3 regions of the Paenibacillus agaridevorans genome follow, and region 3 is predicted to be linked to each of the others. Evidence: a T-box and tRNA genes for the amino acid it is inferred to sense, from the RefSeq annotation. Region 3 holds a T-box; the other regions hold tRNA genes.
The links. The T-box of region 3 lies ahead of leuS (leucine--tRNA ligase). A T-box ahead of a tRNA ligase gene usually reads a tRNA of that ligase, here a tRNA-Leu.
Positions count from the first base shown of each region.

Region 1: it has a tRNA-Leu gene. The T-box ahead of leuS (leucine--tRNA ligase) is inferred to sense a tRNA for this amino acid. The anticodon was not compared.
Region 2: it has a tRNA-Leu gene. The T-box ahead of leuS (leucine--tRNA ligase) is inferred to sense a tRNA for this amino acid. The anticodon was not compared.

Region 1 covers NZ_CP075889.1:1,524,719-1,527,995, forward strand. The annotation lists gene KJW29_RS05920 (aldose epimerase family protein) at 1-368, shown strand, start outside; gene KJW29_RS05925 (GyrI-like domain-containing protein) at 426-1,064, shown strand; tRNA gene KJW29_RS05930 (tRNA-Leu) at 1,210-1,293, opposite strand; gene KJW29_RS05935 (divergent polysaccharide deacetylase family protein) at 1,491-2,378, shown strand; gene KJW29_RS05940 (N-acetylmuramoyl-L-alanine amidase family protein) at 2,343-3,032, opposite strand; gene KJW29_RS05945 (YqzE family protein) at 3,184-3,277, shown strand, end outside.
Region 2 covers NZ_CP075889.1:1,476,583-1,479,859, forward strand. The annotation lists gene KJW29_RS36710 (TFIIB-type zinc ribbon-containing protein) at 1-486, shown strand, start outside; tRNA gene KJW29_RS05750 (tRNA-Leu) at 1,158-1,244, opposite strand; gene KJW29_RS05755 (tautomerase family protein) at 1,463-1,645, shown strand; gene KJW29_RS05760 (ABC transporter permease) at 1,652-2,623, shown strand; gene KJW29_RS05765 (carbohydrate ABC transporter permease) at 2,642-3,277, shown strand, end outside.
Region 3 covers NZ_CP075889.1:2,968,578-2,971,854, forward strand. The annotation lists gene leuS (leucine--tRNA ligase) at 1-1,333, opposite strand, end outside; T-box leader at 1,395-1,620, opposite strand; gene KJW29_RS12710 (GNAT family N-acetyltransferase) at 1,731-2,495, opposite strand; gene KJW29_RS12715 (hypothetical protein) at 2,483-2,812, opposite strand; gene KJW29_RS12720 (YwbE family protein) at 2,844-3,044, opposite strand.

The sequences.
Region 1 (3,277 bases), 1.4 Mb from region 3:
GCTGGCCGCACGCAAAGCAGGAGGGACAAAGCATTGATCTATCGCAAATGGCTGCGTCGGGTACAGCGCGAGATTTATTGTATATAGAGGCGCCGGATTATCGTTACACGCTGCGAAGACCGGAGGATGGGATTTGCTTAAACGTCTCGTGGGATGGTAATACCTGGCCTTATTTATGGTATTGGCAAAACTTCCAGCCTGCGAGCGGCGCTCCTTTTTATGGCTGCGAATACAATATCGGTCTGGAGATGTTTAACGTGATTCCAAAGCTGAAGCTTGCCGAAGCGGCGGAAGCCGGTCAAACTATCGTTTTTCCGCCCAGGCATACTGTTAGTTCTTGGCTGACCTTCGAAGTAACGGTGAGTTAATTTTTTGACAAAATAGGAACAAATGTTCTATAATGGAGAAAAATGATTCGGAGTTGAATGCCGGTGACCGTGAAATACGAATGGAAAAAGAACGACAAATCTTTGTATCTGCCGAAGGAGGAGCCGACCATTATCGAGGTTCCTGTCTTCAGGTATTTTATGATCAGCGGAGAGGGCAATCCCAATTACGAACCATTCCGGGAAGCCGTCGGAGTCTTGTACTCGTTGTCGTATGGGGTAAAGATGCTGCCCAAAAAGGGCGTGGCGCCGGAAGGGTATTACGAATATACGATATTCCCTTTAGAGGGAGTATGGGATCTCGCGGTAGAGGCACGAGGATTAGAGGTACTGGACAAAGATAAACTTCTGTATACGATCATGATCAGACAGCCGGATTTCGTTACGGAACCGCTGGCGATGGATGTGCTGAAAACCGTAAAAGCGAAGAAGCCTCATGTCTTGCTGGACAAGGTTATATTCGGCGAGCAGGAGGAAGGTTTGTGCCTTCAGATGATGCACCACGGCTCATATGACGATGAACCGCAAAGCTTCGCGAAAATGGAGCGGTACTGCGATGAGCACGGGTTAAAGCGAATCTCGAAGGTTCATAAGGAAATATACATATCCGACCCAAGGAAAACACAGGCGGACAAGCTTCGTACCGTGCTTCGTTTCCGAGTGGAGAAAAACGAATAAATAGCGATCGTCAGCCATGCATTGGCCAAGAAAACGTTAGGCTGGACGCCTCGGCATTCGTGGAGAGATCATCGAGGAGAACGACCTAATTAGTCCGGTAAAAATATAAAAAGTCCAAGCTCACGAGCTTGGACTTTTATGTTGATGCGGTCGAGAGGACTCGAACCTCCACGGCTGTTACACCACTAGAACCTGAATCTAGCGCGTCTGCCAATTCCGCCACGACCGCATGCCTGAAGTAACGAGATTTATAATAGCATGGCTTCCAAGTGGAAGTCAACGCCAACGCTAAAGTTTAAATTTTCAGCTTATTCCATCATTTTCCCTGCGAAATGTCATGGTACATAAATCCTGCAAAATCGTGGAAAGGTAAATGAAGGAATCGATGATGGAAAAAGAAAATTGACCCTAGGGGGTAGCGGAACAATGAATAGAAAAAAGACTAGTCAATCGCCGCAAGTGCAGTATACGAATAGGATGATGCCCAGATGGAAACGGGCTGCAACCGCGCTCACCATGACTCTAGCTATAACGGCTGCTTTGCAACCCTCAACGCTTACAGCCGCAGTCGATCAACCGTCTGAATCGCGTCAGCCATCCGATAGAACCGAAAAAACGGTCTCGATCGTTATCGACGACTTCGGCAACGGGATGGCTGGTACGGAGGAGATGCTGAAGCTGCCGGTAAAAATCACCGCTGCCGTCATGCCATTTTTGTCCACGACAAAGAAGGATGCCGAAGCAGCTTACAAGCTCGGACATGACGTGCTGATTCATATGCCTATGGAGCCGAATCATGGCAAAAAGAGTTGGCTGGGCCCTGGCGCCATTACCGCCGATCTTAGCGATGCCGAAGTGCGGGAGAGAGTAGAGGCTGCTATTGCGGATGTGCCGCATGCCGTCGGCATGAACAATCATATGGGCTCCAAAATAACGGCAGACGAACGTATCATGCGCATTGTGCTAACCGTATGCAAAGAGCGCGGACTGTTCTTTCTGGACAGCAAGACGAACTACCGCTCCGTAGTTGCCAAGCTGGCCCAGGAGATTGGTTTACCCGTACTCGAGAACAATGTGTTTCTCGATGATGTCTATACGGCTGAGCACATATCCAGGCAAGTTAACGTTATTCGCAAGCATATGGAGACCCATAATCATACCATTACGATCGGTCATGTCGGTTCCCCGGGTCTCAAGACGGCAGCTGTGCTGCAACAATCCATTCCGGGCTTGCAGGCGGAAGCAAAGATCTTAAAGCTGTCGGAGCTTATAGGTGCTTCAATTGGCGACCCATTGGTAGTGCCCAATCCCTGAAGCGATCGCCTCGGCAATCTCCAGTTGCTTGCGTGAATCGGTTAACATGCTCCGATCCTGATCATTGCTGATAAAGCCCATCTCGACAATGACCGAAGGCTGCTCCACTCTCCGCAGCAAATAAAATGGTTTACCCTCACGCGGGAGCTCGGAAGTATTTTGCTGTCGATTAAGAACTTCCTGAAGGCAGAAGGCGAGCAAGGCGCTTTCGCCTGTGTTCTGAAACAGGACAAGAGGACCTCGTTTCCTGCTGTTGCGTGCCGAGTTTACATGCAGGCTGACCATCAGCTCGCTGCCGATCTCTTCTGTTAATCCTCGGCGCTGCGAAAGGTCGCGCCTATGCCGTGAACTTGTACGGTGCCAGCGATTATCGTCGCTGAGCGCATAGTCGCCTGTCCGGTTCATGACGGCGGCAATGCCTCGGCTTCGCAATAACAAATAAAGCTTGCTCGCGATGGCTAGATTAATGTCTTTTTCCAGCAGATCGCCATGCGATGCTCCGCCGTCGATTCCGCCATGCCCAACGTCAATAATGACAGTCGTCGATGGCAATGCCCAGCGATCGCTGGATTGGGAAGGGAACGAGGCGGCCGACGCAACGGGATGAACCATAAACATAAATAATACAAGCAGTGTCAGCAAAAATCGAATCATGATCAACGTCAACCTCCTGCGACCGAATCAGAATGATTTATTTGACGTTAGCGTGGCTGTTCGGAGGTAATCTCATACATGATTATGACCGACCTAAAGCGGGAATAATGATAGTAATAACTCGCACTATAAGAAGCTGGAGGTGACGAAGATGAAGGGCGGAAGCGATCTTGTGAAGTATATGACGGAGCAATTCATTACGTATATGGAGACGCCGGCAGAAACGCGCAAGCAAGCAAAAACGT
Region 2 (3,277 bases), 1.5 Mb from region 3:
GGCGTATGGCTGGATCGCGGCGAGCTGGAGAAGCTGCTGCAGGGCGTCCGCGAGGTGCGCGACGACTACGAGAGGATGGAGCAGGAAATCCAGAACACGGGTTTAGGTGGCGTACAGGCACCGCCAAATGTAGATCAGGGTCAAGCCGGCGCGTTCGGCAACAATCCTGGCGGACAAGCCGGTTATAGCGGCGCGCCTGCTCCAGGCGCAGGCGGGACAAGTCCGGGCTACGGGTCAGCTCCGGGTTACGATGGGACGGGGCGAGGCGGCTACCAGCCGCCGCCTTCGCAGGGCGGCAATCCCGGCTATCAGCAGCCTCCGGGCCAGTACGGCCAGCCTGGTTACGGCCAGCCGGGTTATGGCTCTGCTCCTGGACAGGGTTATGAATACGGACAAAAGAACAGCAAGTACGGCTACGATAAGTACGGTCGTCCGTACAAGAAGAAAAAAACGATGCTGGACGTTTTCGGCGATTTGTTCGACTAATTGAGCTGAAGCTGTATTGGGGTCGAATAAAGGATGAACCATCTGCCGGAATCAAAAAAACCTCTTAAATCTGTGTAATCGGATTTAAGAGGTTTTTTGGCGATTGTAGGCCAAGCAGGGCTGGCTGCAAACCACCGGACGTAGGCTCTATAGTAATTTCGCGTGCTGCAGCCTGAAAAAATCGGGTTCCAGAGAGCAGTTGGGTCACTTTGGTTGCAATAACCCGAGTAAGTCTGGTTATTGAGTCTGGCGGAGTAACTTTGGTTGCAATAACCCGAGAAAGTCTGGTTATTGAGTCTGGCGGAGTAACTTTGGTTGCAATAGCCCGAGAAAGTCGGGTTATTGAGCCAGGCGGAGCAGGTTTGGTTGCAATAACCCGAGAAAGTCGGGTTATTGAGTCTGGCGGAGTAACTTTGGTTGCAATAGCCCGAGAAAGTCGGGTTATTGAGCCAGGCGGAGCAGGCTTGGTTGCAATAACCCGAGAAAGTCGGGTTATTGAGTCTGGCGGAGTAACTTTGGTTGCAATAGCCCGAAAAAAACGGGTTCCAGGACCCGCTGGAGGGATTGTGATAACTTAAGCCTTCCATCAAAGTTCAAATTAAGATTTTGGACACAAAAAAAGTTCGAAAATTGCTCCAAGAGCCAATTCGCGAACTTGTTGATATAAAGGTTGGTGCGGTCGAGAGGACTCGAACCTCCACGGCTGTTACACCACTAGAACCTGAATCTAGCGCGTCTGCCAATTCCGCCACGACCGCATATGTTGAATGCGCCAACAGAAAATAATATATCACACGACCCGATAAAAGGTCAAGTTTTTATTTCATTATCTCCCCGAACTTTCCCCGACCTAAAAAAAACACAAGCTCCGCAAAGCCATTCCATTGTCCGATGAACGTCATCTCCGTAGGATTAAGGTATGCCGGTGAACCAATAAATCAGCTTGCAACTTTACTATCGAAACGGAGGGCTCAGCTTGCCGCATATTTCAATCCGCATGTACGAAGGGCGTACGGACGATCAAAAAGAAGAGATTGTCCAAGTGTTCACGAAGGAGCTGTCGCGTATCATCGAGAGAGAACCAGCATTTATAACGATCGAGTTTAACGAAATTTCGATCGACGACAATGCGCCTGCTAATCTGAGGAACAAGAGGTGAAGAAGGATGGCCAGTAAGCTGGAACCTAGGGGAGCGGGAGCAGCGCCATCCCCTAATATAAGATCGGGCGGAGGCCACGTGCTGCTTGGCTATATGTGGAAGTATAAGGCGTTGTATTTCATATCATTGCCGGGGTTGTTTTATTTTCTGTTATTCAAGTACGTACCGCTCATGGGCTCCGTTATAGCCTTCCAGGACTTCAATCTGTTTACCGGCATAACGGGCAGCAAGTGGGTGGGGCTCAAGCACTTCGAGCGGATGTTCTCGCATTACGACTTCCTCAACATTTTAAAGAATACGCTGTTGTTAGGCATCTACGACATTCTGTTCGCGTTCACCGCGCCGATCATCCTCGCGCTGCTGCTGAACGAGGTAAGGCTCATGCTTTACAAAAAAATCATCCAAACGATCATGTACGCGCCGCATTTCTTGTCTTGGGTAATTGTAAGCGGTATCTTCGTCGGCATTCTGTCGCCGGAATCCGGTGTTCTTAATGTAGTGCTCGGCTGGTTCGGCATCGATCCCATCTACTTCCTTGGAGACGACTCCTACATTCGGAGCGTACTCGTAGGCTCGGGATTATGGCGCGATGTCGGCTGGGGTACGATCATCTATCTGGCGGCGCTCGCGGGCATCAATCCCGATCTGTACGAAGCGGCGGAGATTGATGGCGCCGGACGCTGGAAGCAGACGCTCAGCATTACGATCCCGGCACTGCTGCCAGTCATAACGATTCTGTTCCTGCTCAAGATCGGCGACTTCCTGGATTACGGCTTCGAGCGCGTGTTCGTCTTCCAGAATCCGCTCAACATCCGCAATAGCGAAATATTGGACACGTATATTTACAAAGCCGGCCTCAAGCAGCTGCAATTCAGCTACGCAACGGCGATTGGCGTATTTAAATCCGTAGTCGGCCTGTTCCTGCTGCTCATCGCGAACACGCTCAGCAAGAAGGCGACCGGAGAATCACTGTATTAACGAAGGGGTGACCACGAGGTGAGACACGCAAGCGTAAGCAGGAAGATATTCCTGATCGCCAATTATCTGTTTCTGACGCTGCTCGGCTTGACGATGTTCCTGCCGTTTATGAACGTCATCGCGCAATCGCTCAGCAGCGGAGGAGCAATTGACCGCGGCGAGGTCATGTTCTGGCCTGTCGAATTTACGACGCATTATTACAAATATGTATTCGAGGATGTGTCCATCTGGCGCGCGTTCGCCATTTCCGTTTATATTACGGTAGTGGGTACGACCATTAACCTGGCGGCAACATCCACACTGGCATACCCGCTCTCGCGGCAGGAATACGTTGGACGCCGTCTGCTTCTCATTCTGATTCTGTTGACCATGATTTTTAGCGCGCCGCTTATTCCGCAGTTCATCTTGATGCGCGAGCTTCATTTGACGAATACGTTATGGGCGCTTATGTTGCCGACGGCAATCAGCGCGTTCAACCTGTTCGTGCTTCGTTCCTTCTTCGCGCAGCTGCCGACGGAAATTATCGATGCAGCGCGAATCGACGGCTGCGGCGAGACCAGGACGCTGTGGAGCATCGTGCTGCCGCTGTCCAAACCCGCTTTGGCGACGGTCGGCATCTTCTATTCGGTGACGAACTGGAACAAGTATATGGAT
Region 3 (3,277 bases):
TCATCGTGCCATCCTCCAGATGAAGAATCGGAATAGGCTCGCCCCAGTAACGCTGGCGGCTGAACAGCCAGTCGCGCAAACGGTATGTCACTTTGCCCTGACCTTTGCCGGTCTCTGCCAAATGTTTAATCATCGCGCTAATAGCGTCTTCGTTATTCAAACCGTTCAGGAAGTCGGAGTTGACGTGCGGACCTTCGCCCGTATACGCTTCTTTTTCCACGTCCCCGCCGGATACAACCTCGATGATCGGCAAGCCGAATTGCTTCGCGAATTCCCAGTCGCGCGTATCGTGGCCCGGAACAGCCATGATTGCTCCCGTGCCGTAGCCTGCAAGCACGTAATCGGCAATCCAGATCGGGGTTTTCTCGCCGTTTGCCGGATTAATCGCATAGGCGCCAGTGAATACGCCGGATTTCTCCTTCGCCAGGTCGGTACGCTCCAGATCGCTCTTGCGGGCTGCAGCTTCCTGATACGCCTTAACCGCATGCATCTGCTCGTCTGTCGTAATTCCTGCGACAAGTTCGTGCTCCGGCGCAAGTACGCAATACGTCGCGCCAAAAAGCGTGTCGGGACGCGTCGTAAAGACAACCAGTGCAGAGTCGTGTCCCTCGATGTCGAACGTTACTTCGGCGCCTGTCGACTTGCCGATCCAGTTCCGCTGCATGTCCTTGATGCTCTCCGACCAGTCCAGCTCCTCCAGATCCTCCAGCAGTCGCTCCGCGTATTCGGTAATTTTCAGAATCCACTGACGCATCGGCTTGCGGATAACGGGATGGCCCCCGCGTTCGCTTTTGCCGTCGATGACTTCCTCGTTCGCCAGCACGGTTCCGAGAGCGGGACACCAGTTGACCGGAACTTCGGCCACATAAGCCAGTCCCTTGTTATACAGCTGGATGAAAATCCATTGCGTCCATTTGTAGTAGTCGGGATCCGTCGTGCTGAATTCGCGGTCCCAGTCGTAAGAGAAACCAAGCGATTTGATCTGGCGGCGGAAGTTGTCGATGTTTTTGAACGTGATATCTCTTGGATGCTGCCCGGTATCGAGCGCGTGCTGCTCCGCCGGCAGGCCGAACGCGTCCCAGCCCATCGGATGCAGGACGTTGTAGCCCTTCATCCGCTTGTAGCGGGATACGATATCCGTCGCCGTATAACCTTCCGGATGGCCGACGTGCAAGCCTGCCCCGGATGGGTAAGGGAACATATCCAGCGCATAGAATTTCGGCTTGCCGCTGTCTTCCTTCGTTTGAAAAGTTTTGTTGCCGTCCCAATATTGCTGCCACTTCGGCTCGATCTCCAATGGATTGTAGCCATGGCGCTGCTGCTCTTGACTCATGTAACTTCCTCCTAATCAGGTCTGAAAACTAAATAAAACCTCCCGCCCCCAGCGGATTAACGCTAGGGACGAGAGGTCATTCTCCCGTGGTACCACCCTAGTTAGCGAAGGCATTCTTTGCCGTTCGCTCACTTGATGTCCTTAACGCGGACATTACGGCGGGCTTCGCGATTAACGATCCCGCAGCTCCAAGGCGAGCTTCCCCGCGCGCATGGGTCCGGCTTCCACCAACCGCCGGCTCTCTAGGCCCCCGCTACGCAAGTACTGTTCCTCTTCAACGCTTTATACAGAGGTAGTTCAAAAAGTTCGCTTTTGATCACGATGCCTGGAAAATTTTTGAACTCTCATATAAGGCAAATCAATTAAATCAAATTATATAAGGTACGCCTTGGCAGTGTCAAGCTTTACCGTTCGTGCCGATTCTATACCAATACTCGTACACCGTCTCGAAGCCGAGTTTGTCGTACAGCCCATTCGCCGCGGCATTGTCCCGCACGACGAGCAAATACCCCATCCTCGCCCCTTGCTTATGCGCGTAGCGGAATAACCCCCGCGTTATCGCTTCTCCGAAACCTCGCCCCCTTGCTTCTGGCGCCGTCACGATATCGTACAGTCCCGCCCAGCCATCCTCTATGACTGCGAGGCCGCAGGCGACAGGCCTCCCGTTCTCCTCCAGCATGGCGAAGCCTTGCTTCAGAGGACGGTTAGCGAACATGCGGCGCGTCGTCTCCCGTTGGCCCGGGGTCAGCTTTTGGAGCTCCGTAACGGCGTCCAGCCATGCCTCGGTTATCTCCCCGGTCAAAGTCAAGTCTTCGCGCGAGGGTGCCTCGATACCGGCCAAGGGCGCCGTCTTGACCAGCGTATGGTCAATCTTCCCGTACCTTCTGCTCTGCAGCCTGTCGTCCAGATCCCCGGGATGCACGAAAGGCGTCACCTTGAATACCGGCGCCAACCCTCTCGAGCGATACAACGCTTCGCAAATCCGGATTTTCTCGTCCGCCTCCGGAAAACCGTCATAGATCGCGCTGACGGAGTTGGACCGTTTCGTGTAGCCGTCCGCGAAGCGGACCAGCCAGCCGCCAAGCAGTACGGTCTGGAGCGCCGGCCAGCCATTAAGGCTGATCTCCTCGAGCCGCTTGTATTCCGCCGCTATCGCTTCCATCCCTTCGTCTCCCCCTCCAACAGCCGGAACCGTTCAAGCTGATCGTATAATTTCTCTTTGGTTAGTATCTCGACCTGTTTGCCTCCTATGAGGTCGAAGTGAGGATAGTCGTCGCGGGCATGGATATGTTGCGGCGGAAGACCGTTCTCCACGCACCAGCGGGACAGCTTGTCCAAGTCGGAACAGCCGACCTTCGTGACGGTTGTCATCCATGGAAATTTGGGGTCCAGCCAATAATGTGTCAAGAAAGCGATTTCGCCGCGGGCGACGGCCGCCTTCCATTGCTTCATCTCGTCTCTTTTAATGCCGAACGCCAACCGCCGCGCCTCCCCGATCTGAAATTTGATATTAAGGATTCGTCAATATTTCCTTCACTCTGCCAACCTGCCCGTCCGTCAGACGGACCTTGATGCCATGAGGATGGTTCGGCGAATTCGTTAGCAGCTCTTTGACAACGCCCTTCGTCAGCTTGCCCGTTCTCTGGTCTTGCTTCAGCACGATATTGACTTCAAGCCCCGGCTTGACGTTGGCCCGGATCGTTCCATTCATGATGCGTATTCCTCGCTTCCTTTATCTTCGCCTCATTTTATCATAGCAAGTTTCAAGATGCACTCGACCCTCCGAACTGTTATACTAGCTAAAGGTTGTTCAAAAAGTCCGCTTCCCATTACGAAGTAATTCCTGAAGCTTGTCCGACTTCGAATATGGAATGCAGCCGAACCTTCCGTTTCTCACGTAGCTCTGCTACGCTCCGATACTCAGTTTCTAGCTGCCTCCCATCT